Linked DNA regions of Zobellia nedashkovskayae. The protein of the gene in region 1 binds, or shares a complex with, the protein of each later gene. Links are inferred from orthologs where the notes say so. Each region holds a gene or a part of one and is shown on either strand. Other genes may lie near its edges. The genes, in order: IWB64_RS14760 and IWB64_RS10925.

Region 1 (15,235 bases):
TTTTTCTAAATACATAATTCTTAACTGTACAAATCTAATAGCGAACTAATTACAATTTTTCTTCCTAATTCCTACTCAATCTGTTTGTTATTTAACACTTCTTGTTAAAAAAAGTTAATACTTTCAGGGCAAATCATAAAAAAACACTAAAAATGAAAAAAAATCAAAGAAAACTTCTGTCCCTAGCGGTAGCTATGGGACTAATGTTAGGTTCCTGTTCAGATGATTCCATCCAAATAGAAGAAACTGCCGTGCCATTGGCTGTAAATGCAACGGCTTCAATTCAAACACCTACAAATGGCCATTTTAATCTAGACTTCTCTAGTGCTGTAAGAGAATTTGAGCTCGATTTAAATTTATCTAGCGCAGTTGAGCCTAGTGAGTGTGAAGATACACCCTTTAATGAGGTAGCAGATTATTATAACAATCTGCTAATAGATGGCTTTATCTCTGCATGGGACGGTAATCCTGATGCAATTAGTATAATTCTAGAAGATTATTTTGCCATAAACCAAATTGCAGCGGCATACGAAAATAAGAACACCGATTACTTTGGAGCAGATGGAGAGTACACGAACTACGTAAAACAACGTACTAAAAGTCTTGAAAAGTTCTGGGATATGAGTAATTCAATAACCGTAAACGGTCAACATACAGCTACACTAGAAGATTTAGACTTTATCCGGTATGTTTATGAAAATTACTCCGATGCGCCTGCAGAAGAAATTGATTATATCTTGGGCATTGCGGAGACTTTTAATATTGGTAGCGACCAAATACCTGAAAACCCATTTTTTGCATCAGACGGTTTTGCCACTTTTGACAGGACAATTGTAATTGGTGACGGTATCATAACATTACTTGAAGACACTGGTCTAGACCCAAAAGTAGTTTGGTCAAGTATTTTAGCCCATGAATGGGGGCACCAAATACAATTCTTAAACTTTGAAAACTGGGAATACCCATTACCTGCTTTTAATAACACTCCTGAATCTACTAGAATGACCGAACTAGAAGCTGACTTCATTACAGGTTACTATCTAACCCACAAAAGAGGAGCCACTTATAACTGGAAACGCGTTGAAGACTTTTTATCTGCTTTTTTCAATATAGGTGATTGTGGTTTTGAAAACCCTGGCCATCACGGTACGCCAGCACAACGTTTAGCTGCTGCTAAAGCTGGTTATGATTTAGCCAATGGTGCACAGAAAAAAGGAAAAATTCTTAGTCAAGAAGCAGTACACCTGGCTTTTCTGGCTGAGTTGAATTCAATTACAAATACGGCAGCACCAAGAAGTGTTGCTAGATAATTATTTTATAGTTATTTAATGCAAAAGGCCGCCTTTATAGGGCGGCCTTTTTATTTTCTATTTATTATGTGCAAGATAAATTCTATTTTTCCTCGAAATTATTCAGCCCTTCTAAAAGCCATTCCCGATAGACATCGCTATCCGTATACTGAACGGCATTATTCAAAATTTCTAAATCTGGTGACATTAGAACATAATAAGGCTGAGAGGCTGCATTAAAATTAACCGTCTGAAAAGTGCCCCACTTCTGCCCTATGGTTTCAATATGTTTTACACGACCTGTATCATATTTAAAATCGAATTGCTCAGACTCTGGCAACTCCTTTCGGTCATCTACGTAAAGTGAAATAAGAACAAAATCCTCTTTTAAAATTTCAAAAACATCAGGCTCGCTCCAAACATTTTCTTCCATTTTTCTACAGTTGACACATGCCCAACCCGTAAAATCCAATAGAATTGGCTTATTTACCTCCTTTGCATACGCTACGCCTTCTTCAAAATCTTTAAAACAGTTGATACCCAGAGGACAATCGCTTTCGGTTTCAAAAACACTATAGAATGCCGGTGGCGGAAAACCACTTAATAATTTTAGGTTGGAAACACCTAAAAGTCCCAATATAATATAGATTGAAAAGCCAGCACTAAGGAAACCTGTTGCTTTTCGCCCTAAAGAAAGTTTGTTTTTAGGACCATCATGAGGAAATTTGAAAACCCCAAAAAGATACAGCGTCAACAAAACAAACAATATTATCCATATTCCCAAGAATATTTCACGTTTTAGAATGCCCCAATTCCCAACTAGGTCTGCATTGGAAAGGAACTTAAGTGCCAATGCCAATTCTAAGAACCCTAACACCACTTTTACGGTTGTCATCCACCCACCGGACTTTGGCAATGAATTCAACCAAGCAGGAAACAAGGCAAAAAGAGCAAACGGTAACGCTAACGCTGCACCAAAACCGGTCATGCCCGCGGAAAGATTCATCGCAACATCTCCTTCTTCCAAAACGGTACTTCCTAAAAGCCCTCCTAAAATAGGACCCGTACAGGAGAAAGAAACGATTGCTAAGGTAACCGCCATAAAGAAAATACCCATGACCCCTCCTATTTTAGAAGAAGCAGCATCCATCTTATTGGCCCAAGAGCTAGGTAATGTCAATTCATAATAGCCAAAGAAGGAAAACGAAAAGAAAACGAAAATCAAGAAAAATGCTATGTTCAGCCAAATATTAGTAGCTATCGTATTCAATATTTGAGAATCTACCGAATCGAAAATATGGAAAGGCAAACTGAGTAAAAAGTATATCAAAACAATAAAAAAACCGTATAACAGGGCATTTATAATACCTTTTGATTTCTGCTGTGAATGTTTGGTAAAGAAAGACACCGTAAGCGGAATCATTGGAAAAACACAAGGCGTTAACAATGCTATTAACCCACCTAAAAACCCTAAGCCAAAAATCATCCAAAGACTGGATCCTGTCTCTACCCCATCATGGGAATTTCCTAAAAGCTCTTTTTTCTTTAGGTCTAGCTTTAATACCGCTCCCAGAGTTTTACTGTGTTCATCTATAATTTTTTCTTCTTTTACGGCAGCACCGCCATCAAGAACAAAACTAAAATCTTGGTCTACCGGAATACAAACCTCCTTACACACCTGGTAGAAAAGATTAATATCAATCTGGTTTACACTAGAATCTAGCAACCGTATTTTCTGGGTAAAAATGACAGTTTCTTTGAAAAAAGTTTCATCTACTTCAAAAATATCACTGTATTCAACCACTGTCTCACTCTCAACAGTTTTACCCAAAAGCTCATAGCCTTCACCAACTTTCTTATAATCAAACTCACTTGGCAAAGAACCACCTTCTGAGGTGAATTGTGAAAAGATATGCCAACCTTCAGCAATATCTCCTTTAAGTACCAACTCATAATCCGTGTCGTTGATTTTCTTTACTTCTTGCGACCATTTCACCGGATTATCATCATCCTGAGAAAAAACACTTAAAACACTAAAAAACAATGCGGTAAATACTATTATATGCTTCATCAATTTAATGTGAATTTTAAAATATCACTTGTATTTTCTGTTACTTTAAAACGTTCATCTGCCCGTCTACCTATTATCCATACCACCTCTTCACCACTACAAAGCAACCATTGTTGCTCTTTGGAAACCACATCTATTTTCTCATCTTTAAAAAACTTAGAAAGCTTTTTTCTTCCTTTCATTCCCAAAGGGTAAAAGTAGTCGCCATTTTTCCATTTCCTTATCGTTAACGGGTACTTTAACGCTTTTTTATCAATGTAGAGTGTGTGCTTGTTTTTTACCGAAAGGTCGTTTACTGTTTCAATCTTAAGTTGAACAGGTTCTAAAATCTCCATTTGCCCATCCAGCACTTGATATTGAGCATCTGCCTCCTCCTTAACCTCCGTTAACCAGAGAAACTCTCTATCCTTAACCAAACGATGGGTTTTAGAATAAATTTCCTTACCGCTCATAGCCGATAAAAGATTTTCTACATCATTCCACTCAGTAAAGCCGTAACCCTTAAATAAAGCATGTATGTAAGCGGAAATAGGTTCTAACTTGAACAGTTCTGCTATTGAGATGCGAATAACACCAGTGTCTTCCTTAAATAACCGCGATTTCAATTCTTTAACCTGAGAAGCAATTAAAGCCGCACTTTCGGAAAGGTAATCTTGGGTTTTTGTAAAGTTCTTTAAAAAAGAGGGATTCAAATCTTTCAGTAAAGGAACGATTTCATGTCTGATTTTATTCCTCAGATATTTAGTATCCGCATTACTAGCATCTTCTCGCCACTGTAATTTCCGGGACTGCGCATACTCTAAAATTTGACTTCTTGAAAAGCGAAGAAGTGGTCTTGACAATGTATCCGTTTTTTCAGGAATCCCAGTTAAACCATCTATACCTGTACCCCTAGAAAGATTGATTAAAAAAGTCTCCACACTATCATCTACATGATGTGCCGTAACCAAGGTTCCGATATCATTTTCTTGCATGATTTTCGCAAACCAATCATATCTTAACTCTCTTGCACCTACTTGAATTGACACTTTATTATTTTTAACATAACTAATTGTATCAAAATTAGTTACGTAAAATTTTTTATCATTCAATAAAGATAATTCTCGCACAAACACCTCATCACCATTACTAGCTTCACCTCTTAAATTAAAATTACAATGTGATATAGCGAAATCTAACTTAGACCTAGCACAAAGGTCTACCAAAACAGCACTATCCAAACCGCCACTACAAGCAAGTAAGAACTTGTCCTTGACAAGGTTTTGAAAATTGATTTCTATATGTTTTTGGAATTCTTCTAACACGGCATAAAGGTAATCAAGAATTACAATTTAGAAGTAACGAGAATTAATCTTTACGCAAGTTCATTCCTCAAGAACTTCCCGCATGGCTTTCGCTTTTAATAAGCATTCTTCATATTCTTTCTCAGGAATGGCTTTTGCTGTAATTGCACTTCCTACGGAATACGAAACATATTTTTTGGTTGCGTTATAGAGAATACTACGAATCACCACATTGAAATCAAAATCACCCTCTGGTGTAAAATACCCTACTGCACCACTATACAAACCACGCTTAAAAGCTTCAAGCTCCTCAATTATTTTCATAGCAGACACTTTGGGCGCGCCCGTCATACTGCCCATTGGAAAAGATTGTCGGATAATATCCACAGGATTAGCATTAGGCGGTACATGAGCAACAACGGTAGAAATCATTTGGTGTACCTGCTCAAAAGTGTAGACCTCACAGAGCTCCTCCACAACAACACTGCCTTTCAAAGCCCCCTTGGATAAGTCATTACGAACCAAATCAACAATCATTATATTTTCAGCACGTTCTTTCGGGTCCAGCTTAAGCGCTGCTATCAGTTTTTCATCTTCCTCAACCCCAGATGCTCTTTTTGCAGTTCCTTTTATAGGTTGAGAAATTAACTTACTACCGTCTTTGCGTAAATAACGCTCTGGAGAAGCAGAAAGCAAATAATTATCATATACTCTAAGAAATGAAGCAAACGGCGCTTCTGATATCTTATTTAGCTTCTGGTAGGTCTTAAATGGATTGATCTGCGTGTCTTCCGCATAGAATTCTTGGCAGAAATTAGCTTCATAGATATCACCGCGATGAATATGGGATAACATTTTTCTAACCTGCCGGAAATATTCATCCTTAAAAATCCGAAGTTTTATCTTAATATTTTCAGTAACCGTACCCTTCTCTTCTTTTAAATCACCTTCATTTGAAATCAGGTCAAAATCTGGTTGAATTTCATCATCAACCATCATCAAATACTGAAAAACCACAGTGTTCCCGGTTATTTTAATGATTTTCTTGGGTTGAAAAAAGAACAGTTCAGCAAAATTTGGTCCATCGTGATTTTTTGAAGTTAATTGCTCTACATCGTTCTTCAAGTCATAGGAAAAATACCCGAAAATATAGTCTTTTGCCTGACCTTGAAATTCTCTTAGTTTTTCAAAAGCCTGATAACTATCCGTTTTAATGGTCGTTAAGGCATCTACAGCCAACAAAGCATCAAATGAGCCATACTTATTGCTATGTCCATTACCATCTAACCAAACAACCTCTTCAAACTGTTGCGCCCATAGCAATAGGTCCTCTTTAAACTTTCCAATATCAAAAACAGTAAACGAAGCAGAAATACGCAAGTGGCGGAAGCTTTATAGTTTACTTAAAAATTGGTCTAATGCAGCACGATGAGCCTTAGCAAGCTCCTTATCGATGATTCCTTCTCCTACTGTAAAATTTTCTTGAAAATAAGGCAAAGAAAAAGTTGCCGCTACTTGAGCACCAAATCGTGGAATTACATTTGCCGTGGCTTCCAAAGCACTTATACCACCTCTTTGCCCACCGGAAGTAGACATTAACAGCACAGGTTTACCATCTAGAAATTTACGCTCAACACGTGATAACCAATCGGTTAAATTTTTAAAATAAGCTGAAGGCCCACTATTATGCTCATTTACAGAAATAATAATACCATCTGCCTTAACTATATCATTTTTGAGCTCTATCAATGAATTCGAATAGCCGTTTTCTCTCTCGTAGTCCTCACTAAACATAGGAAAAGGGAAATTAGCCATGTTCAATAATTGAATTTTATCCCCCTCAATAAGAGAAACCGTATGTTTTACCAATTGATAATTAATTGATTTAGAAGAATTACTTCCAGCAAATGCCAATATTGAAGCCATAACAAGATGTGTTTTAGCGAAAATATAGCAAATAGAGTTGAATTGCGAGTATTTTGGCTAATTTTGCAGCGAAAACATCCAAACTAACTGTATTACAAGTATATAAGATGGTTATTTTTATTAAGCACACTTAAAAGGATGTATGATATACGTACTAAAGTGTAATGTTTTGAGTTTTAATGATGCTTTTGCCAACTTTTGATATCATCACCAGTGGAAAACAAGACAACAAGGCTATACTTTATTGATGCCATGCGAGCATGGGCCATTCTTATGATGCTACAAGGGCATTTTATAGATGGACTTCTAGATACTGCTTTTAGAGATGGCAGCAGTGTAGCTTTCTCTATTTGGAAATACTTTAGAGGCATTACAGCCCCCGTATTCTTTACGGTTTCTGGCTTTATATTTACCTTTCTTTTAACTAAAGGAGACAAAACCGGTCTGCAGAACCCAAGGGTTAAAAAAGGAGTGAAACGAGGCCTTGAGCTTCTTTTTATTGGCTACCTGTTGCGAATGGACCTTTTTGGACTCTTGCAAGGTAAGATTTACGATTCTTTTTATTTAGTTGATGTATTGCATTGTATTGGCCTTTCTCTATTAGGCATTATTGGTATATACTTACTCGCTCAAAAACGAAAGAAGTTTCTTTTTCCAACAGCCCTCTTAAGCATTACCGTTTTATTATTTCTTTTTGAACCTAGTTACAAAAACTGGGGCTTTACATTTTTACCAGATGCATTTGCCAATTACCTAACTAAAAGCAATGGTTCTGTTTTTACCATTATTCCATGGTTTGGTTATGCTGCATTTGGAGGATTCTTATCAGTAGTTTTTACGAAATTCAAAAATTTTAAACATCTATATACTGTTGCTATACCACTTTTCGCTATAACCGGAGCCACACTCATTGCCTATTCATCTGATTTGTTTTTATACATTTCACAATTGACCGAAATACAGTTATTTGCGAATATTTACTTTAACAATTACTTAATTATAAGATTAGGTGATGTTTTACTTGTTTTCAGTGTTTTTATGCTCCTAAGAGGTTTGCTTAAAAACAGTACAGTACTTAAAATGGGACAGAGCACGCTTTCCATCTACATCGTACATTTTATGATTCTATATGGTTCTTTCACCGGACTAGGTCTGTATCGGTTTTTTCATCATTCCCTTACTCCTGCCGTTGCCATTCCGGGAGCTCTAATCTTTATGATTGTATGTACCTTTTCCGCTCTTAAATATGAGGACAATAAAGAAATCATAAAATTAAGAATTGCAACCACTGTTAAATTTGTGTTCGTCAAAATAGAGGTTTTCTCTCTAGGTATTTTTCAAATTGGAAAAAGTCGGTTTTTTAGATTACTAAGAAAAGTTAGTCGGGCCAAAAACTAACCCAATAGTCAATTGCAAAATAATATCACATAAAAATCCTACCTACAGAATACGGGATATTTACACTTCGTGAAATTAGTAATCACTAAAATTTGAACAAAACCTATACATACAACCTTCACCTATGTCTTTTTAGGTTGCAAAAAGTAAATGGTTTGATCAATTCCTGTTATTAGGACTGAGTCAAAATAAGTACTCAAACATGAACCATTCACTGGATTCATTTATTTTTAGCCTTTTCAACTAAAAATAAAGCGATAGCGAACATGAGTGATAAAAAGTTTACCCCCGTTAAAGTAGCATTAGAAAAAGACAAAAGATACGCATGGTGCACCTGTGGTCATTCGGAAACAAACGTTTTTTGTGACGGTTCCCACAAACAGTATGGCAAACCAGGTTCTTTAGTTTTTCAAGTAGATGAAGACAAAGAAGCTAGGATTTGCACCTGCAAACTAACGAACAACCCTCCTTATTGCGACGGAAGTCACAACAACTAAAACAAAAAAAATCCCGTCTTAATTAGACGGGATTTTTTTTATAATACTATTTTAAGGCCTAGATATGCAGCGCACGATCTTCCGTAGCGGCAAGTGCCGCTTCTTTTACCGCTTCAGCAAAAGTGGGGTGTGCATGACTCATTCTTGAGATATCTTCAGCAGATGCACGGAATTCCATTGCAGTAACGGCTTCTGCGATTAAATCTGCACTACGAGCTCCAATCATGTGAACTCCTAAAACTTCATCCGTTTTCTTATCAGCTAACATTTTTACGAATCCGTCTAAATCCATGCTAGCACGAGAGCGACCTAATGCACGCATTGGAAATTGACCAACTTTATATTCAATACCGGCTTCTTTCAATTCTTCTTCCGTCTTACCAACAGAAGCAACTTCTGGCCACGTGTATACTACACCTGGAATCAAGTTATAATCAATATGCGGTTTTTGACCTGCTAACTGCTCAGCAACCATAGTTCCTTCTTCTTCGGCCTTATGAGCTAACATAGCGCCACGAACAACGTCTCCAATAGCGTAGATATTTGAAGTTGACGTTTGTAAATGATCATTAACCTCAACTTTACCTCTTGCATCCAATTTAACACCGGCAGATTCAACATTCAAACCATCAGTATAAGGCTTTCTACCTACAGCAACAAGGCAGTAATCACCTTTCAGCTCTATCTCTTTACCTTTTTTATCATCGGCCTTAACAATAACTTCATTGCCTTTTCTTTCTACAGATTTTACTTTACTAGAAAGGTTAAATTTAACCTTCTGTTTCTTTAAAACTTTAGTCAGTTCCTTAGAAAGTGAAGCGTCCATTGTAGGGATGATACGATCCATATACTCAACCACAGTAACATCGGCACCAAGGCGTTTGTAAACCTGTCCAAGCTCTAAACCAATAACTCCTCCACCTATAATAATAAGATGTTTTGGTATCTCTTTTAAGGTTAAAGCCTCAGTAGAAGTTATAATGCGTTCTTTATCTATTTTAATGAAAGGCAATGATGAAGGCTTACTTCCTGTAGCTATTATAATATTCTTAGCTTCAATAGTTTCTGTACTCCCATCGTTCTTTTTGATGTTGATATGCGTAGCATCTTTAAAACTACCCAATCCTTCAAAAACCTCTATTTTGTTTTTGTCCATCAAAAACTTAACTCCATCACACGTCTGCTTTACAACAGCCGCTTTTCTAGCAATCATCTGTTCTAGATTTACCTTTATTTCGCCCGGAATATCAATTCCGTGTTCTGCAAAATGCTTGATGGCATCTTCGTAATGATGGGAAGAATCCAATAAAGCCTTAGAAGGTATACAACCCACATTAAGACATGTTCCACCTAAAGTGCTGTATTTTTCGATTATTGCCGTTTTCAATCCCAACTGTGCACAACGAATTGCTGATACATATCCTCCTGGTCCTGAGCCAATAATGGCTACATCGTATGAACTCATAAAAATTTTCTTTGAATTTATCTTACAAAATTAACACTATTTTCCGGTTTGAGCCCACCTTTATCAATTTATACAAAAGTTGCACAAACCCTATCAAAATTGTAATATTACCCAATAGCTAAACCGCAATTAATGACAAGCAAAAATTCAGGGGAGCACAGAGAAAACGAAAACATCGTTAAAAACAGAGAATTAAATATCTGGGAAGCACTAACCCCTGTAATAGCCCTTGTAGCTATGCTGGCCTACAATGTTTATGTTTTTGGAGACGACGCACTTAGTGGCTCTAACCAATTCATTCTTTTACTAGGAGGCGCTGTCGCTGCTATTGTTGGGACATTCAACAAGGTGCCTTACAAGCAAATGATGGCCGAGGTTGCAGAAAACCTTAAATCTACTACTGGAGCTTTACTTATTTTGTTAATGGTAGGTGCTTTAGCAGGCTCATGGTTAATTAGCGGCATCATTCCCGCAATGATTTACTACGGGCTTCAAGTTTTAAACCCTACCATATTTCTTGCGGCCTGTGTTGTTATATGTGCCATTATATCTATTGCCACAGGTAGTAGCTGGACTACTTCCGCCACGGTGGGTATAGCTTTGATCGGTATTGGCGAAGCGCTAGGCATATCTTTAGGCATGACTGCTGGAGCAGTATTGTCCGGTGCTTATTTTGGAGATAAACTTTCTCCCCTTAGCGATACTACCAATTTAGCACCCGCTATGGCAGGTGGTGAGCTTTTTGATCATATTAAATACATGCTATACACTACGGTTCCTACCATAAGCATTACTTTAATATTCTTTATAATTTTAGGATTTACCATAGAAACAAAAGGCTCGGCAGATATAGAATCTATCTTAACTTCTATTAATTCGGCTTTTACAATTACACCTTGGCTTTTTCTTGTACCAATAGTAGTTGTTGTACTTATTATTAAAAAAACACCTCCATTGGCCGCCTTATTAATAGGAACTTTATTAGGAGCTGTATTCGCTCTAATTTTTCAACCTGATGTCGTAGCTGGTATCACCGAAGCTAAAGAACTCACTTTTAGATCAGGTTACGAAGGAATACTAACTGCCATAACGGTTCAAACTTCGGTACCCACAGATAATTTAGCGCTAAACGATTTATTTTCTGCAAAAGGAATGGCCGGGATGATGGGTACTATTTGGCTTATTGTATGTGCCATGGTTTTTGGCGGAATTATGGATGGTATTGGAGCTCTGGACCGCATTACCAAATCATTGTTGAAAATGGCAAAAACTACGTTCGGTCTTTTTGCAAGTACAGTAGGAAGCTGTTTAGCTTTAAACATTACGGCCTCTGATCAATATCTTGCTATTGTAGTTCCGGGAAAAATGTTCAGTAAAGCTTATGCAGATAGAAATTTAGCTCCAGAAAACTTAAGCAGGACCTTAGAGGATTCCGGTACGGTAACCTCCGTTCTTGTGCCTTGGAACACTTGTGGTGCCTACCACAGTAGTGTTTTGGGAGTAGGAACGGCAGAATATGCATTGTTCGCCGTATTTAACTGGTTAAGCCCTATAATGACCCTCATTTTTGCCGCCTTACACATTAAAATCAAGCAATTGACCACCAAAAATACTTCTTCTCATAAAGAAATTTAAATTTCTCAAAACTATTAATTAAGAATATCAAAATTCCTAGCCGCCACACTGTGGATTAGTCAATTTTCATGTTCGCTTTTTATCGATTTAACAACAAAATGTGGATGTACTAAGGAGCATCTACAATAGTTATTCTCCTATCAATTTTTTAAATACCGATTATATGGTCTACGACAATATTGAATGTAATTTTGTATTGAAATTGATAATAAACTTTAAAAAATAAATAATATGGCTTTTGTAGGTAAAAAATTCCCAAACCTGAGTGTGAACGCGATGAACGATTTAGGCGATACATTCAAATTGAACGTTTTAGAAGAAGCTCAAAAAAACAACAAAAAAGTTGTTCTTTTCTGGTACCCTAAAGATTTTACTTTTGTTTGTCCAACTGAATTACACGCTTTTCAAGCTGCTTTAGGTGAGTTCGAAAAAAGAAATACATTGGTAATTGGTGCATCTTGTGATACTGCAGAGGTACACTTTGCTTGGTTAAGCACAGATAAAGATAATGGCGGTATTGAAGGTGTCACTTACCCACTATTGGCAGATAGCAATCGTAACCTTTCTTCTACGTTAGGTATCCTTGATATTACTAATGAGCAGTACAATGATGAAACTGGCGTTGTTACTGTTGAAGGTGATAATGTAACTTACCGTGCTACTTACCTTATTGATGAAGAGGGTACTGTATTTCACGAAGGTATCAACCATATGCCATTAGGCAGAAACGTAAATGAGTATTTGCGTTTGATTGATGCTTATACGCACGTACAAGAAAAAGGTGAAGTTTGTCCTGCAAACTGGGAAGAAGGTAAAGATGCAATGACCGCTGATAGAAATGGTGTTGCTGAGTACCTTTCATCACACGCTAACTAATTCAAGATAAAAAATTCAAAAAGATAACCGCTTGCATTGGGCAATAGCGAAATGCAAGCGGTATCATTTTAAAGAATAATATTCATAAATTTTAAAACCTATAGATTATGGTATTGGAATTAGAACAAGACAATCTGCAAGAAATCATTGCAGACAAAAAAAATGTAATTGTACAGTATTCTGCAGGATGGTGCGGTAACTGTCGTATCATGAAGCCTAAATTTAAGAAAGAGGCATCAACCCACGAAGACTTTACTTTTGTGATTGCCGATGCGGAGAAATTTCCCGAAAGCCGGAAATTAGCTAACGTAGACAACTTGCCTACATTTGCTACTTTTACTAATGGAGAGTTTAAAAATCAAGTACAAACGAACAAATATGATGTTCTAAAAGAATTGATCAGTGAAGCTTCCAGTAATTAAACATTTGACCAATTTCATTGCGGAAAACGACGAAGATTATATTGTTGAAACCATTGAAACTTTAGAAGCCCTAACCGAAGTCTCTTCTTTAAAAGATGAAGAACTTGACGTTATTGGTGAACTCATATCTAATATGTACGGTGCACTTGAAGTACAGAAAGGCATAAAAGAAGGCAAACCTCAAAAAGAGGCTTTGAACGAATTCATGCAGCGTGTAATGGGCGCCATTGACAAATAAACCTAGGGAAAAAACTTTTACTTAGGTATCGAAAAGTGAGATAACTTTTGATTTTTAACCGAATCAATAAAGTTGTTTCACTTTTTTGTTTTGTCACTTCTATTTTTAAAAAGGATATTTCTTTTCTAGAGCACCTTTAATTAGCTCATAATTTTATAATTTCACGTCCAATTTAAATTAAACATATCATGGCAACAGTAACCTTAAAAGGAAACGAAATACATACATTAGGAAATCTACCCGCAAACGGAAGCAAAGCTCCTAATTTTACATTAACAAAAAATGACCTTTCATCCGCATCTCTTTCTGATTACTCAGGCAAGAGAGTGGTATTGAATATATTCCCTAGCGTTGATACAGGCACTTGTGCGCAATCTGTTAGACAATTCAACAAAGAAGCTGCAGAATTAGATAACACTGTAGTTTTATGTGTTTCTAAAGATTTACCATTTGCCCAAGCTCGTTTTTGTGGTGCAGAAGGTATTGAAAATGTAGAAATGTTATCTGATTTTCGTGACGGTAGTTTCGGAAAAGAGTATGCAGTTGCTTTTTCTGATGGACCTTTAGTTTCGTTATTATCAAGATCTGTAGTCGTTCTTAATGAGTCTGGTAACGTAATCTATTCTGAGCAAGTTACTGAAACTGTAGATGAGCCTAATTACAAAGCAGCTCTAGAAGCTTTAGCCGATGCCTAAAGAAGAGTCGTTTGCCGTAAATAGAATAAAAAGTGTGGGCTTCGCTTTGCGTGGAGCCCTTCTTTTAATAAAGACCGAAGCGAGTATTAAAATCCAGGTGTTTTTGGCTATAGTGGTCACCATTGCTGGATTTTATTATGAAATATCCACCACGGAGTGGATTTTTCAAATCTTTGCCGTTTCATTAGTCGTCGGTATTGAAGGAGCCAATACCGCTATCGAAAAAATATGTGATTTCATTCACCCAGAATTTGACGAGAGAATAGGTTTCATAAAAGATGTAGCGGCCGGAGCGGTAATGCTAGTTTCAATTGGCGCTACTATTGTGGGCTGTATTATCTATTTACCAAAAATTTTCTAGTCAGGCCTTCAAACTATACTCAAAGGCAGGCTTTTTTTCGTGAAATAAAGACAAAACATTTGCTGAACCCTAAGAACATATATCGATTAAACGAGTATGCAGTTACCTTGTACCGCATATTTTTGGCTTACATTTTTTACTTTGTGGCAAGAGTTCTATTCTTTGTTTACAACAAAAATTTATTCAACGTTGACAGTGTAATAGATTTTTTGGCACTTAGTTTTTGGGGCCTTAGTTTTGACACCACAGCTATTCTCTATATTAATCTTCTGTTTATAGCGCTTAGTATTTTACCCTTGTGGATCAACACCACTAAGATGTATCAAAAAATTCTCATGTGGATTTACTTGATAACGAACCTAATTGCATTCGCTACCAACTTTGTTGACTTCATCTATTACAACTACACCTTTACCAGAAGTACTTTTGCATCTTTTGAATCTTTAGAAAATGAAGAAAACAAAGAAGCACTGCTTATATCCTTCATATTGGATTATTGGCATGTATTTCTAATATTTATTATTTGTGCTTTTATTTGGGTAAAACTTTACAAATTAGTTGCCGTAAAGAATATATCATATCCTAAAAAAATACCGTATTTCACAAGTTCAGTTGTTGCACTGTTATTAACAGGATTACTTACTATAGGTGGTATTCGTGGTGATTTTAGCCATAGTACGCGTCCAATTAATATGGTGGATGCCAGTAGGCATGTAAAAACTCCTGAACAAGCCAACATCGTCCTTAATACGCCTTTCGCATTTATTAGAACCATAAAATCCTCTGGTTTTAAAAGACGTAGCGGTGTACCCCAAGCAGTTATTGATTCTACTTTCCACCCTATTAAACAGTATAATGATACTGTTGATAATAAACCCAATGTGGTTCTTATTATTATAGAAAGTTTTGGGCGTGAGTATTTAGGCAGCTTTAATAAAGAGATGAATATTAAAGACTACGTGGGTTACACTCCGTTTATTGATTCACTCGCCCAGCACAGTTTAATTTTCCCAAATGCTTTTTCTAACGGAAGAAAGTCCATTCATGCCATGTCTTCCATACTGGCAGGTATACCTTCT
Region 2 (15,376 bases), 1.0 Mb from region 1 along the record:
CAAGGTTGTTGTTTTTGTGGTGTAGCACTGTATTTTTGTTATAAGACGTATTGGAGTGGTAATAGTCGTGGATTATTACCGATATTTACGAATCGAAATCGATATATAATTGTCTTTAAATTTTAATATAACCTATGCCGCATTCAGAAAGATTGGTTGAGTTTAAAACATCGGTCAACAATAAGTTTAATGTTTACAATAGTCTGTTCTTAAATTTGCCCTATCGGGATATTGAGAATGTGGGTATGCTTATTCCATTATTGTTGGATCAATGCCAAAAAGGCTTAAGTTCTGGTCTTAACCCTCAAGAAATTCTCGAAGGGTTTTTTCAGAATTACGTGGAAATAAAATCAGAGAAGGATCAAATCGATTTTATGTTCAAAATCATCCAATATGTCGAAAGACAGGTGGTTTTGTATGATAGTGTTGAGGATGCTGCTTTTCCTAAGCTACAGGAGCACACAAGTTCACTATCTATAAAGGATTACTTTCAGTTAGTTGATAAAAACAAAAGTTGGGACAAGGTATCTAAAAAGCTATCTACTTTTAGCGCACGTTTAGTACTTACTGCGCATCCTACCCAGTTCTATACCCCAGCGATATTAGATATAATTGAAAAATTACGTTCTCTTATATTAGAGGATAAGATAGATGATATTGATATTGCTCTACAGCAATTAGGTCTTACCTCTTTGATTAACTCTAAAAAACCTACACCATTAGATGAGGCAAAGAATATTATTTATTTTCTGCGTCATGTCTATTACAATGCGGTGGGTGATTTATACTCTTATATTAAAGAGAATATCAACAAAGCAGATTTTGAGAATCATAATATCATGAAGTTAGGCTTTTGGCCTGGAGGAGACCGTGATGGTAACCCTTTTGTAACTGCAGATATTACTAAAGATGTTTCAGATGAACTTCGTGTTACCTTAATGAAGTGCTACTACAATGATTTAAAAATCATTCAAGAGAAGTTAACCTTTAAAGATGTTCAAGAACCGTTGCAAAAGCTTAGAAGGAACTTGTATGCTGCGATGTTCGATTCTAAAAAAACAGTAGGATATGATGATATTTTACAACCACTACTTGATACAAAAGAGTTATTGGTCAATAAATATCATAGCCTTTATTTAAAGGATTTAGAAAAATTTATTGATAAGGTTAAAATTTTCAAGACCCATTTTGCTACGTTAGACGTTAGACAGGATCACAGCAAGCATTTGTTGGCAGTTGAAACTATTCTGAAAAAGAATAAGTTGATTAAGGAAGATATCAATGAGCTTTCGCAGGATGAATTGATTGATATTATTATCAACAGAGATATAACAGTTAATGCAGCTGATTATTCTGAGGATATAATTAAGGATACCATAACTAATATAAAACAATTAAAAGGTATTCAGGATGCTAATGGTGAAGACGGTTGTAATCGTTATATTATTAGTAACTCTGAGGATATATTTTCAGTATTATTCGTTTTTGGATTGTTCAGATGGTGTGGCTGGAAGAAAGAAGAAATCAGTTTTGATATTGTGCCTTTGTTTGAAACTATGATTGGTATGGACGGTGCTGAGAATACTATGCAGACACTTTTTGATTTACCAGAATACAATGCACATTTAGAAAGAAGAAATAAGAAGCAGACTATTATGCTTGGTTTTTCTGATGGAACCAAGGATGGTGGTTATTTAAAAGCCAACTGGGCTATTTTCAAGACTAAGGAAACACTGTCAAAAGTCTGTGATAAAAATGGATTCAACGCTATTTTCTTTGATGGACGTGGTGGCCCACCGGCACGTGGTGGTGGTAAAACACATCGTTTTTATGCTGCACAGACTAAGACTGTTGCCAATCATGAAATTCAGTTGACCATACAAGGTCAAACTATTACAAGTACATATGGTACCAAGGAACAATTTATTCACAACAGTGAGCAATTATTGACTGCGGGACTTTCAAATAACCTTTTTGGTAAAGAGAATGTGATTTCTAAAGAGCATAGAAAACTAATAGAGCAACTTTCTGAGTTGAGCTTTGGTAAGTATGATGCCCTTAAGCAGCATGATAAATTCATGCCGTACCTAGAGAACCGAAGTACTTTAAAATACTATCAAAAAGCAAATATTGGCAGTAGACCGGGTAAGAGAGGTAATAAGAAAAAGTTAGAGCTTTCTGATTTAAGAGCTATATCTTTTGTAGGTTCATGGAGTCAGTTGAAACAAAATGTTCCTGGTTACTTTGGGTTGGGGACAGCTATTCAAACTATTAAGGATGAAGGCAGACTGTCAGAGCTTAAAAAACTGTATAAAGAAGTTCCTTTCTTTAAAGCGTTGATGAGCAATAGTATGATGTCTCTTTCTAAATGTTATTTTGAGCTTACGAGCTATATGCAGAAGGATGAAGAGTATGGCGCTTTTTGGAATATTCTTCATGAAGAATATCTATTATCTAAGAAAATGTTACTTCTGATTTCAGGAAGTAAAATTTTGATGGAAAATGAAGCTATTTCTCGTGAGTCAATCAGAATACGTGAGAATATTGTTCTTCCGTTATTGGTTATTCAGCAGTTTGCATTGCAGAAAATAGGACAAGATAAAGGGTTTAAAGACGAGTATGAAAAAATCGTCACTCGCTCGCTCTACGGTAATATTAATGCCAGTAGAAACTCAGCATAAAAATGAAGCCCTTACTTTTAAAGTAAGGGCTTTTTGTTTTAGTGTAAAGTGATTTTGCTTTCTTAATCCTCATAAACTTTAAACTCAGCACCCATACCGTAATTGCGATGTCCGCTTTGAAGTAATTTTGAGTTGGGATTATAGTTGCGGTCAAAAACTTGCCATTTTTTATCGTTAAAAAATATGCGGCGTACAAAAGTCCTTTGATTAGCTTCACCTTTTACGAATGGTAATAAGGGTCGGAATGAGGTAGATATTTTTTGAATACCTCGGGCAGTCTTTATTTCTCGGTATTTTTTGGTCTCAACTAGTTTTCCGTTAGTATTGGCATATCCTAAAACTTGGATAGAAACAAAAATGCCAGACTCGGGTATAAAAATAGATTTGGATAGTAAATCCAGCTCAAAAACCTTATCGGCTTTTTCATCCATGGCAAAAACTACGTTCTCGTAGGGAATACCGGCTCCTGGTGATCCATTATTGTTTTCGTAGAATTGAGCTCTAAAAATAGTAGCAAATTTTCCTTTGCCCTTAGATTTGTATTCAGATTCTGCATTAACGGGGAGATACAGTTTAGAAATTTGCGATACGTTATTTTCATATCTATTAAATAATACCGCTACTTCACTTTCTACGGTTGGTAACCAACAAGCAAAAATGTCTTTATGGGTTTCTGCCTTCTGTTTTCTGAATTTAAATTTTCCTTGTTTAGGAGCTGAAACTATGACTTCTCCAAGTTGTGAAACTTCCGGGTCTAGAGAAACAATATTGGTTGCTGCATTAATCTCATTAGCTATAGTTACCATTTTCTCTCTATATCCAAGTGCGGAAATATAAAGAGTATCTATATCCGGATATTTCTTTTGAGAAAAAATGAAAAGGCCTTCTTCATCAGCAAAAGTGCCTAACCCATCGCCAAATGATATCGTGGCAAAAGAAATGGGAGAACTATCTTTAGTATCTATAATTTTGATTTCTTGCGCATTGCCGTAGCAGGCGGCGAGAAAGAAAAGAACTAATATGTATCGTTTCATGGCGTAAACAATTATGTACGGAGAAATTGCCGTTAAAGGCGTGTACTTTATTGAGAACGGGATTTACTGATTTTCAGTATTAAAAGCCGAAGTAATAAAATAAAAGGAAAACCGTGTAATAGGACATCAAACCAATCTTTGAGTTGCATATTTATCGCGCCGCCCATTATCCATTTAACCTTACCCCAAATATGAGGCTCAGGAAAAAAGGGAGCAAGGCCAATAGTGAGGCAGAGCAGTATTACAATCTTCCAGTTGTTAATAAGGTCTTTCATTAACGTGTATTTTAATTGAAGCCTATCATCTAATAGTTTTTGTAAACGCTGAAATTCCGTCCACACCATGACCATTTAAATGTTTGATAAAGGCAGAGCCGATAATGGCACCCTTTGCAGATTTTGTGGCTTGCTCAAAAGTCTCGGAGTTGCTTATTCCAAAACCGACTATTTGAGGATTATCTAGTTCCATATCTGCAATTCGTTGAAAATAAGTTTGCTGCTCATCACCAAATCCAGACTGGGCTCCTGTAACACTTGCCGAACTTACCATATAGATAAATCCGTTTGAGACTGAATCAATAAAACGAATACGTTCATCAGAAGTCTGCGGTGTAATCAAGAATACATTGATGAGTCCGTATTTTTCGAACATCTCTTGATATTCTTCATGATAAACATCTACAGGTAAATCGGGTATAATAAGTCCGTCTATGCCAATTTCTTGACACTTTTTGCAAAACGCTTCAACGCCATATTGAAACATAGGATTAAAATACCCCATGATAATAAGTGGAATGGAAACGGATTTTCTAATATCTTTCAATTGATTGAAAAGAATTTCGGTAGTCATGCCATTTTTAAGCGCTGCTGTGGAACTTTTTTGAATGGTTGGTCCATCTGCCAGTGGATCACTGAACGGAAGGCCAATTTCAATCATATCTACTCCGTTTTTCTCTAACTGTTGAATGATTTCTACGGTATCAGCCAATTTTGGGTATCCTGCCGTAAAATATATGGAAAGCAATTTTCCATCTTCTTTCAGTTTTGTGTTGATTCTATTTGCCATAGTTTCAAATCTGTTTTTCCTTTTTTAATAGGATGGAGTAAGTTAGTCAACAACATATGTTATCATATTCATGAAACTTCCCCCATATATTTTATAGATTAAAATATTCAATATAATTGTTGAGGTCTTTATCACCACGACCAGATAGGTTGATGACCACAATGTCCTCAGGCTTGAATTTTCGGCACTCAAGAATTGCAAGTGCATGCGAAGATTCTATAGCAGGAATAATACCTTCCATTTTAGATAAGAGTAAACCTGCATTCATGGCATCATCATCTGTAATAGATATAAATTCACCCCTTCCAGAAGTAAATAAATTGGCATGCATAGGACCAACACCAGGATAATCCAATCCTGCAGAAATAGAATACGGCTCTGTAATTTGTCCGTCACCTGTCTGCATTAATAAGGTTTTGCTACCGTGAATGATACCCACTTTTCCTAATGCAGATGTTGCAGCACTTTCGCCAGTATCTATTCCTTTTCCAGCAGCTTCTACAGCTATAATACCAACATCAGGATTGTCTAGATAATGGTAGTAAGCTCCAGCTGCGTTACTTCCTCCGCCAACACATGCCACTACATAATCAGGGTTTTCACGACCTTCTTTTTCTTTTAACTGCCATTTGATCTCCTCGGAAATAACAGATTGAAACCGCGCCACCATATCAGGATAGGGGTGTGGACCCACAACACTACCAATAATATAATGTGTATCTACGGGGTTATTAATCCAATCGCGAATAGCCTCGTTGGTGGCATCTTTTAAAGTTCTACTACCAGAAAGTGCTGGTCTGACTTCTGCACCCAACATTTTCATACGGGCCACATTAGGGGCTTGACGTGCAATATCTATTTCGCCCATGTAAACGATGCACTCTATACCCATAAGCGCGCAAACCGTAGCGGTGGCAACCCCATGTTGTCCGGCACCGGTTTCTGCTATGATTCTATTTTTGCCCAATTTCTTGGCCATAAGAATCTGCCCGATGGTATTATTTACCTTGTGAGCTCCTGTATGACAAAGGTCTTCCCGTTTTAGGTATATTTTGGTATTGTATTTCTTTGAAAGTCTATCTGCAAAATAAAGTGGAGTAGGACGCCCCACATAATCTTTAAGTAATTGGTCAAACTCTTTTTTAAAAGAAGGTTCTTCCATGATACGGATGTAGTTCTGCCTGAGTTCTTCTGTATTCGGGTAGAGCATTTCAGGAATGAATGCGCCTCCAAACTCACCGTAATATCCTTTTTCGTCCGCTTGATACGTTTTCATAGTCATTCGTATTAGGTATTGGCATAGAACAGATGAACTACTGTTTTAAGCCAAGTTCTTTTTTAAATTCTTTTACTTTCTCAACATCTTTTAACCCAGGCTCTATTTCAAACTTACTGTTCACATCAATAGCATGACAGTATTTTGCTTCCGGTCTTTTCATAAATTCGTTCAGGGAATCAATTTCATTTAAGCCAATGCCACCGCTCAGAAAATAAGGTTTCGTAGAGGGGTAGTCCTGTAAAACGCCCCAATTAAAAGCATAACCGTTTCCCCCGGGCAATTCTCCTTTAGTATCAAAAAGATAGAAATCACATACACCTTCGTAGGGTTTCAAAAGATCAAAATCAAAATCATTTTTTATAGAGAATACTTTTATAATCTGAATCTGCTTTGCTTTTTGCTTAAGTTCGGCACAATATTCAGGAGTTTCTTTACCATGTAATTGTACTAACAAAAGATTATAGTCTTCAATTCTATTAAGAACCGTTTGAATACTAGCATCTACAAATACCCCTACCTTTTTAATGGTGTGAGGCACTGCGGCCATAGGGCCTGAAAAATGTCGTTTTGATTTATCCCAAAAAATAAAGCCTAGGTAATCGGGTTTTAAACCGGCAATTTCGGACGTATTTTTTTTCATACCACAGACTTTCAATTTCAAGGGTGCCGTTTCCACGGTAGAAGGCCGCTCTTTTTTGGTAGAATAATTATAGTCCATTTTAGCCATTACTGTTGGGTCGCAATTACGACAATTGATTTATAAATTCTTTTGCACTCGCACCAGGGTTATCGGTCTTCATAAAATTTTCACCAATTAAAAAACCTTGGTAGCCATAAGGTTTTAAATCTTTAATGGCCTCTATAGAACTGATTCCGCTTTCGGAAACCTTTACGAACTCATCTGGAATTAATCTAGAAAGCGCTTTGCTGGTTTCTAAACTAACCTCAAAAGTCTTTAGATTTCGATTATTTACACCTAACATGTCAAGGCTGGGCATAATACTTTTATGCAGTTCGGCTTCGTTGTGTACTTCTAATAATACATCTAAACCAAGACTTTTTGCAAGTTCTGAAAAGGTCTTTATTTCCTCTTTGGATAAAATAGCTGCAATCAAAAGAATAACATCTGCTCCGTGCGCTTTGGCCTCTAATATTTGAAATTCGTTAATGATAAATTCTTTTCGCAATAAAGGCATTTGCACTGCTGCGCGAGCCAATATCAAATCGTCTAAAGAACCGCCAAAATATTTCCCGTCCGTTAAAACGGACATACCACAAACTCCTGCATTTTCATATCCTGTGGCTACATCTTGAACATTCAGACCTTGATTAATTTCTGATTTTGATGGCGAACGACGCTTGTGTTCCGCAATAATGCCAGAACTACTATTGCGAAGCGCATTACTCAAAGAAACCGTGTTACGAGAGAACATTACCGAATTTTCTAATTGTGAAACCGGTATAAGAGACTTTTTTAAGTCTACTTCTTTACGTTTGTCGGCTACTATTTTATCTAGAATGTTCATATTTCTGTTCTTTGCGGCTACTTTTAATTTTTGCTCAATTCTTGCAACTTTCTTAATGCATTTAGGCCTTTACCGGCCAACAAAGATTCTTTGGCCAATTCAAAACCTTCTTTAGGGCTTAAATTCTTGACCGTTGCAATTGCAATTCCAGCATTTGCACATACTACATTGTTCTGAGCTTCTGTACCACGTCCTTGTAGTACGTTCATGAATATCTGTGCAGAATCTTCAATAGAATCGCCACCAACAATTTGGGATTGCATAATTTTCTGCACCCCAAAATCTTCAGGCTTAAGCATGCTTTCACGGGTATTGGAAATGGTTTTTGTACTTCCCGTCAACGATATTTCGTCATATCCATCCAATGCATGGAGCACCGTGAATTTTTTGTCTGTATTTTGGTAGAGGTAGCCGTACATTCTGGCCAACTCTAAATTGAATACACCCACTATTTGATTCTTTGGGAAAGCAGGGTTTACCATTGGCCCTAACATGTTGAAGAATGTTTTTACGGCCAATTCTTTTCTAATAGGACCTACATTTTTCATGGCAGGGTGAAATAAAGGAGCGTGTAGCACACAAATACCCGCTTCATCAATAGATTTTCTTAGGAAGTTGGCTTCATTACTGAATTTGATTCCTAGAAACTCCATTACATTACTACTTCCGCATTTTGAAGAAACTCCGTAATTACCATGTTTAGTAACATGTACACCGGCACCTGCCGTTACAAATGATGATAAAGTAGAGATGTTGAACGTATCTTTTCCGTCACCACCTGTTCCACAAAGGTCAATAGGGTTATATTCGGAAAGGTCAATGGCTAAACATAACTCTAAAAGTGCGTCACGAAAACCTTCTAGTTCATCTATAGTAATGCTACGCATCATATAAACCGTTAAAAATGCGGCTATCTGACTTGTATTGTAATCTCCTTTTGCAATGTTCACCAACACTTGTTTTGCTTCTTCTTTAGGAAGAATATCGTGATTGATGAGCTTATTTAATGTTTCTTTCATGGTACTGTTCTTACTACTATGAGGTGCTATTTAATATGTTTCGTGCGATTTCTTAATTTAGTTTTTTACCCAGTTGGCAAGAATTTTTTTGCCTTCAGGAGTCAAAACCGATTCCGGATGAAATTGCACTGCAGAAACATCAAAAACTTTATGGCGAAGTGACATAATCTGACCGTTTTCGTCAACAGAAGTAGCTTCTAGGCTTTCCGGTAAATTGGGGTCCACAACCCAAGAGTGGTAGCGCCCAACCAGTAATTTTTTAGGTAAACCTTCAAAATTAGCGTCGTCTTTTATTAGTGTTATTTCAGTGGCTATACCGTGATAAACGTCTTCTAGATTGATTAGAGAGCCACCAAAAACCTCGCAAATGGCCTGTTGTCCTAGACAAACTCCAAAAATACTTTTAGTAGGCGCGTATTTGGCAATGATTTCTTTTAGAAGTCCTGCTTCATCTGGAATACCGGGACCTGGCGATAGTACAATTTTATCAAAAGCATCTACCTCTTCTAAAGTTAGTTGATCGTTACGTTTTACAGTAACCTGACAATCTAAGTCCTCTAAATAATGAACTAAATTGTAAGTGAAACTATCGTAGTTGTCTATTACTAAAATCTTTTTCATCGTTATATAGTTTCAGCTATTTTCAAAGCTTTGGTAAGTGCGCCCAATTTGTTATAAGTTTCTTGCAGTTCATCTTCAGGGTTTGAGGCAGCGACAATACCTGCACCTGCTTGGTAATGCAACTGGTGATTTTTACTTAAAAATGTACGAATCATAATGGCGTGATTAAAATTGCCATCAAAATCCATAAAACCAATGGCGCCGCCATAATAACCGCGACTGGTTTTCTCGTATTTTTCAATAAGCTGCATGGCCATGTGTTTTGGTGCACCGCTCAAAGTACCTGCTGGGAAAGTATCTGCCACTACTTTCATGGTAGGGATATCTTTCTTCTTTTTCCCCATTACTTTTGATACCAAATGAATAACATGAGAGAAGAACTGTACCTCTCTGTAATTGGTAACCTCTACCATACTTCCGTTTCGGCTCAAATCGTTTCGGGCCAAATCAACTAACATTACATGTTCACTATTCTCTTTATCATCTTCCGTAAGTTCTTTTGCTAAGATGGCGTCTTGTTCATCGTTTCCGGTACGTTTAAAAGTTCCCGCAATAGGATGAATTTCGGCATTACCGTCTTTTACAATAAGTTGAGCTTCAGGAGAACTTCCAAATATTTTAAAATCGCCATAATCAAAGTAAAACAAATATGGGGATGGGTTTACAGAACGTAGCGCTCGGTACACATTAAATTCATCTCCTTTAAAACCTTGAGAGAAACGGCGAGACAATACTAGTTGAAAAACATCACCGCGTTGGCAATGCTTTTTAGCTAACCGTACATGCTCTCTATATTCTTCATCCTCTAAATTAGAAGTGGCCTCGCCATCTAAAGTAAATTTATAGGAAGCAAAAGTGCGTACATCTAAAATATGAGCAATTTCGGTTGTGTTTTCTTCTGTGTTGAAGCAATGTGCAAAAATATAAGCTTCATTTTTCTGGTGATCTATTGCGATGATATTTTGGTAAACCGCATAATAGATATCAGGAATGGAAACGGAATTGTCTTTTTTGCTAATTTTAACGTCTTCATAGTAACGCACGGCATCGTAGGCCATGTATCCAAAAATACCGTTGTTTATGAATTTGAAATCACTTTCCTCAGCTTCAAATTTTTTGCTAAAATCATGAAGAACTTTTACTACGTCTGTGTCCTTAGTAATTTCTGTTTCATTGGAAGTTTGGTCAGGAAAGTGCTCAACAATAGTTTCGTTCTCAATTTTTATAGAAGCAATGGGGTTGCAGCAGATGTAAGAAAAACTATTGTCCGCCGCGTGGTAGTCACTACTTTCTAACAAAATACTATTCGGAAAACGATCTCTAATTTTGAGATAAACGCTTACCGGCGTGATTGTATCTGCAAGAATTTTTTTGTGAAAAGATTTTAATTTGTACTTCATGTTGATAGTATTCAAATGCAAAAGGCTTGTCGTGATGACAAGCCTTTATATAGTTTTACTACAATGATGCTAGCTCACGATATCTGTCGAGAGTTGTTCCACCACCAAGTATTTGAGTTATTTCTGTTCATTGGTCCAAATATAGAAATCATTTTTAAAACCACAAACCGATTGTTTGAAAAAATAAAGCCCTGCAATCACAATGAAAGCAGGGCTTAAATTTTTTATTGTAAAAATAATTTAGAATTCTAAATCAACAACAAGGTCAAACTCGTCATAAATAGCCTTGTCACCTAAGTTTTCAAAGAAACTACCTGAACCATATTTAATGTCATAAGCAGTTCTGTCTACTTTTACAGAAGCAGTTGCTTTGCTACCATAAACAGATACGTCAAAAGTTATGGGTTTTGTAATACCTTTAATAGTTAGGTCTCCCGTAACTTCGTATGCGTTTTTGCCAGTGGCTTCAACACCAGTGAAAACCAATGTGGCTTCTGTATTTTTCTCAGTAGAAAAGAAATCTTCGGATTTTAAATGTCCTTCTAGTTTCCCTTTTGACTCACCTTCAAGATCAGTAGTGACAAGAGTAGTCATATCTACCACAAATTCACCACCGGTAAGTTTGTCGCCGTCAAAAGCCAAGGAACCTGATTTTAAATTTACAGTACCAGTATGAGAACCAGTCACTTTATATGCTTTCCAAGTAACTGTACTTGTTTCTGTTTTTACTTCTTTTTTCTCTTCTGCCACAGGCTCTGTTGCTGTTGCAACTCCAAATACTAGGGCTAGTGCTAAACTAAATACTCCTTTTTTCATAATCGATGTTTAAAATTTAATTAATAATTAGTGTTTCTATTCAAATTTATTGAACAATATGTTCAGTTGCTCCATTTCCTTGTCCGATAGATTTTGAAGCACATTATCTTCAGCTTCGGACATTGAGGTATCCATTTTTTTCAAAATAAGAAGTCCCTCTTCTGTTATACGTATTTCAACCTTTCGTCGGTTCGATGGGCAAACCTTTCTTTCTACATACCCTTTTAATAAAAGTTTATCTACTAAACGGGTAGTATTACTCATTTTGGTGACCATACGCTCATTAAGAGTGGCCAAACTTGCTGGTTTTTCATTTTGGCCCCTTAAAATGCGCAGTACATTAAACTGTTGTAATGATACGCCGTAAGGTTTTAGAGCAGCGCTTAAAGCCTCTGTAATTGTATTATTGACCAATAAAAAGTGAATCAGCGTTCGGCTTTTTAGAGGAATTTCTTTTTCTGTCTTTATAATATCTTCAACATTCATGTCAATACAACTATTGTATATACAAATGTATATTTAATGTTTGATGTGATGAAATTTGCGACAGGTAATTTTTTGTTAAATATTTAGGAAATGCCTTTGCGTCAAAAACCGTAATTTTGAGTTTTAATTGATATTCGCGGTAGCGATAAAAAATAACGTTATGAATTTATCACAAGAAGAGTGGGAAGAGCAATTGGCAAAAGATGACAATGCGCTTATCTTAGATGTTAGAACTCCACAAGAAATAGAAGAAGGTTATATTCCTAATTCTACTAATATAGATTTTTATTTGGGACAAGATTTCTTGAACGAAATAGAAAAGCTTGATAAGAGTAAGAACTACTATGTGTATTGCCGTAGTGGTAACCGAAGCGGTCAGGCCTGTGCCATTATGAATAGTGTAGGTATTGAGAATACCTATAACTTGGAAGGTGGTTTCATGAATTGGGACGGAGCAATAGAAGGAGAGTAGTTAATTTTATATTACGTTCATCTAAGTAAGTTTCAAAAACTAGAGAAAATAGAGTCCTCAATAGGTGTCTTGTAAAGGTGTCTTTGGGGATTTGTTGTTTCTTGTAATTTAGTTTTTACAAATATTGTATCTACATTGTGCAAACGAAAGATAAACAGTGTGCCATGCGTGAAGACCTTCTTCATTTTATTTGGAAGTATAAAAAATTACAGCTTACCGACTTGGAAACCACCCAAGGAGAACGTGTGTCTCTTTTAGATTTTGGTACGCACAACTTGTTGGCAGGCCCTGATTTCTTTAATGCTAAAATAAATATTGATGATCAGGTTTGGGCAGGTAATGTAGAGATGCATCTAAAATCTTCGGACTGGTACGCGCATCATCATGAGGAAGATGAGAACTATAATAATGTTATTCTTCATGTTGTTTGGGAGGATGATGGCGAGGTTTTTAGAAATGATAATAGTAGTATTCCCACCTTAGAACTTCGTAAGTACATTCCATTACAGCTTTTGCAATCCTATCAAAAGCTATTCGATAAAAATGAAACACGTTTTATTAACTGCGAAAAAGACATTAAAGACGTTGATGATTTCTTGGTTAAAAATTGGTTAGAGCGACTTTATTTTGAAAGGCTAGAGGCGAAAGCCGAATTTGTATTTGACCTTTTGAAAAAATCCAACAATGATTGGGAGCAGGTTCTTTTTACTTTGCTTTTAAAGACTTTTGGACTTAAGATAAATGGAGCATCTTTTTTAAGCTTGGGTTCTGCTCTTGATTTTTCTGTTTTTAGAAAACAGCAAGAGAATGTTTTTCAGATGGAGAGCTTGTTGTTTGGTATGACTCATTTATTAGAAGATGAAGAAGTCTTGGATGAAAACTATATACAACTCAAAAAAGAGTACGCTTACCAGAAGAAAAAATATAATTTAAATGATAAAAGCGTTCTGAAACCACAATTCTTCAAACTAAGACCGCCCAATTTCCCAACTATCCGCTTATCGCAATTGGCTAATCTATACGCTACACATTCATCATTGTTTCAAAAAGTAGTAACGGCAGCAGGTGTAGATGAAATGTACATGTTGTTTGGGGTTTCTGCTAGCCCGTATTGGAACAATCATTTTACATTTGGTAAGGAATCAAAAAAGAATACAAAAAAACTTACCCCAAAGTTCATTGATCTATTGATGGTCAATGCTATTTTACCACTACAATTTTGTTATGCCAAATACCAGGGTAGGGATGTTAATGAGAGCATTATTCATATCATCTCAAAAATTAAAAAAGAAGAAAATACTGTAGTGCGTAATTTTAAAACACACGGTCTCGTTGTTGCCAGTGCGCAAGAGAGTCAAGCTTTGTTGCAACTGTATAATGAGTATTGTACTCAAAACAAATGTTTGCAATGTGTTATAGGTACTAGTTTATTGCGTTGAAATGGTTAAATTTGATTTCTTGATTATGATAAATACTCTTTTAAGAGTTTGTCCTGTCTATACACAGATTTAATATGAACATTTTCTACAAATTACTTTATTATTTTCAGAAACGTGGTTTTGAGGTATGCCGTAGAATTGCGGAAAGATTAGGTATTAGGGCTAGAGTAGTCCGTACATCATTTATCTATCTAACTTTTGTAACCCTTGGTTTTGGTTTTGCACTTTATTTGTTTTTGGCTTTTTGGCTAGGAATAAAAGATCTGATGTATACAAAACGTACTTCCGTTTTTGATTTATGAAGATTACACAATTCTTTCAGTCTAGAATGAATATAGCGCTGACTTTAATGTCAAGCGTGCTAATAATTGGTGTTCTGGGTTATCGTTTTCTATCGGAGCTTTCTTGGATAGATGCGCTTTACATGACCATTATTACAGTTACTACTGTAGGTTTTTCCGAAGTTGGGCCAATGGATACCCAAGAAAAATTATTCACTGTAGTATTGATTATACTTAGTATTTTCATTTTTGCATTTGCTATCTCGGTTATTACCGAATATATTTTGAGTAGAAATTCACTAGAGGAATTAAAAAACAAAAAAGTGAAAAATAAGATAGAAAACCTTACTGATCATGTTATTGTATGTGGTTTTGGTAGAAACGGAATGCAGGCCGTTAAACGATTGACAGCCTACAATAAGTCATTTGTAATTATCGAAAGGGATAAGGAGGTTATTGAAAAATATGATGAAGATGTTCTATTTGTGGAAGGCGATGCTAACGAAGACGAAGTTTTACAAGCAGCAGGTATTAATCGTGCTAGGTATCTGATAACAGCACTTCCCGATGATGCTACCAATCTTTTTGTAGTGTTATCTGCAAGACAATTGAACAAAGCACTTTTTATAGTTACCAGAGCATCTTTGCAGACTTCACAGAAAAAATTGCTTTTGGCCGGCGCCGATAAAGTAATTATGCCAGATAAAATTGGTGGAGACCATATGGCTTCATTGATTGTAATGCCTGACTTAATTACTTTTATGGATAAGCTGGGTGTAGAAGGCGAACATACCACCAATTTGGAAGAGGTTGCTATTGAAGATTTTAAAGAACAAGTGGAATGTAATTCTTTGCGTGATTTAGATCTTAGAAGACGAACAGGCTGTACCATAATTGGTTACATAGAACCGGATGGTAATTACATCATTAATCCTGAAGCAGATTTACAATTGCAACCAATGAGTAAAGTTATTGTTTTGGGTAGGCCAGAGCAAATACGGAAATTAAATGAAATGTTTAAGATAGGTTAATCCCATCTACGTTAATTGAACATTATTATTTGATTGTGTTACTATTTTTTATGATATTGCCGCAATTGTGTTAAAACCATTGATGAGCACTGAACCGACAAAAATACATATGAAGAAATTTACCTTATTGTTTTTCCTACTACTTGGTGTAGTGGCCTTTTCTCAAGAACTTGTTGTAAAAGGCAAGGTTTACAATCCGTCAGCACAAATAAACGATGGTGTTATT

The links.
Region 2: the proteins of IWB64_RS14760 (region 1) and IWB64_RS10925 are in contact, whole or in part, in a solved structure (PDB 8RP0), measured with the Escherichia coli proteins. The link is inferred for Zobellia nedashkovskayae from one-to-one orthologs.

What each region holds. Positions count from the first base shown.
Region 1 is NZ_JADDXR010000002.1:3,617,270-3,632,504, reverse strand. The notes cover bases 3,875-6,676. They hold IWB64_RS14760 (anthranilate synthase component I family protein), read right to left. Parts: upstream 6,024-6,676; coding sequence 4,725-6,023; downstream 3,875-4,724. Other genes in these bases: IWB64_RS14755 (NADPH-dependent FMN reductase), read right to left, coding at 6,036-6,569; tilS (tRNA lysidine(34) synthetase TilS), read right to left, coding at 3,875-4,664. Also shown: IWB64_RS14775 (neutral zinc metallopeptidase), read left to right, coding at 153-1,310; IWB64_RS14770 (protein-disulfide reductase DsbD family protein), read right to left, coding at 1,393-3,360; more of tilS, read right to left, coding at 3,360-3,874; IWB64_RS14750 (acyltransferase family protein), read left to right, coding at 6,783-7,967; IWB64_RS14745 (CDGSH iron-sulfur domain-containing protein), read left to right, coding at 8,234-8,464; lpdA (dihydrolipoyl dehydrogenase), read right to left, coding at 8,523-9,929; Na+/H+ antiporter NhaC, read left to right, coding at 10,062-11,564; IWB64_RS14730 (peroxiredoxin), read left to right, coding at 11,796-12,440; IWB64_RS14725 (thioredoxin family protein), read left to right, coding at 12,548-12,862; IWB64_RS14720 (DUF6952 family protein), read left to right, coding at 12,843-13,100; tpx (thiol peroxidase), read left to right, coding at 13,289-13,795; IWB64_RS14710 (diacylglycerol kinase), read left to right, coding at 13,788-14,156; IWB64_RS14705 (LTA synthase family protein), read left to right, coding at 14,216-15,235. UniProt on the Escherichia coli protein: Part of a heterodimeric complex that catalyzes the two-step biosynthesis of 4-amino-4-deoxychorismate (ADC), a precursor of p-aminobenzoate (PABA) and tetrahydrofolate.
Region 2 is NZ_JADDXR010000002.1:2,597,304-2,612,679, forward strand. The notes cover bases 7,444-10,386. They hold IWB64_RS10925 (anthranilate synthase component II), read right to left. Parts: upstream 9,226-10,386; coding sequence 8,662-9,225; downstream 7,444-8,661. Other genes in these bases: trpC (indole-3-glycerol phosphate synthase TrpC), read right to left, coding at 7,444-7,585; trpD (anthranilate phosphoribosyltransferase), read right to left, coding at 7,609-8,604; IWB64_RS10930 (anthranilate synthase component I family protein), read right to left, coding at 9,228-10,386. Also shown: IWB64_RS10885 (phosphoenolpyruvate carboxylase), read left to right, coding at 135-2,681; IWB64_RS10890 (carboxypeptidase-like regulatory domain-containing protein), read right to left, coding at 2,744-3,715; IWB64_RS10895 (hypothetical protein), read right to left, coding at 3,763-3,990; trpA (tryptophan synthase subunit alpha), read right to left, coding at 4,016-4,780; trpB (tryptophan synthase subunit beta), read right to left, coding at 4,872-6,056; IWB64_RS10910 (phosphoribosylanthranilate isomerase), read right to left, coding at 6,094-6,720; more of trpC, read right to left, coding at 6,803-7,443; more of IWB64_RS10930, read right to left, coding at 10,387-10,625; IWB64_RS10935 (YceI family protein), read right to left, coding at 10,866-11,441; IWB64_RS10940 (MarR family winged helix-turn-helix transcriptional regulator), read right to left, coding at 11,478-11,927; IWB64_RS10945 (rhodanese-like domain-containing protein), read left to right, coding at 12,088-12,399; IWB64_RS10950 (DUF2851 family protein), read left to right, coding at 12,564-13,838; IWB64_RS10955 (PspC domain-containing protein), read left to right, coding at 13,913-14,140; IWB64_RS10960 (potassium channel family protein), read left to right, coding at 14,137-15,150; IWB64_RS10965 (amino acid carrier protein), read left to right, coding at 15,260-15,376. UniProt on the Escherichia coli protein: Part of a heterodimeric complex that catalyzes the two-step biosynthesis of 4-amino-4-deoxychorismate (ADC), a precursor of p-aminobenzoate (PABA) and tetrahydrofolate.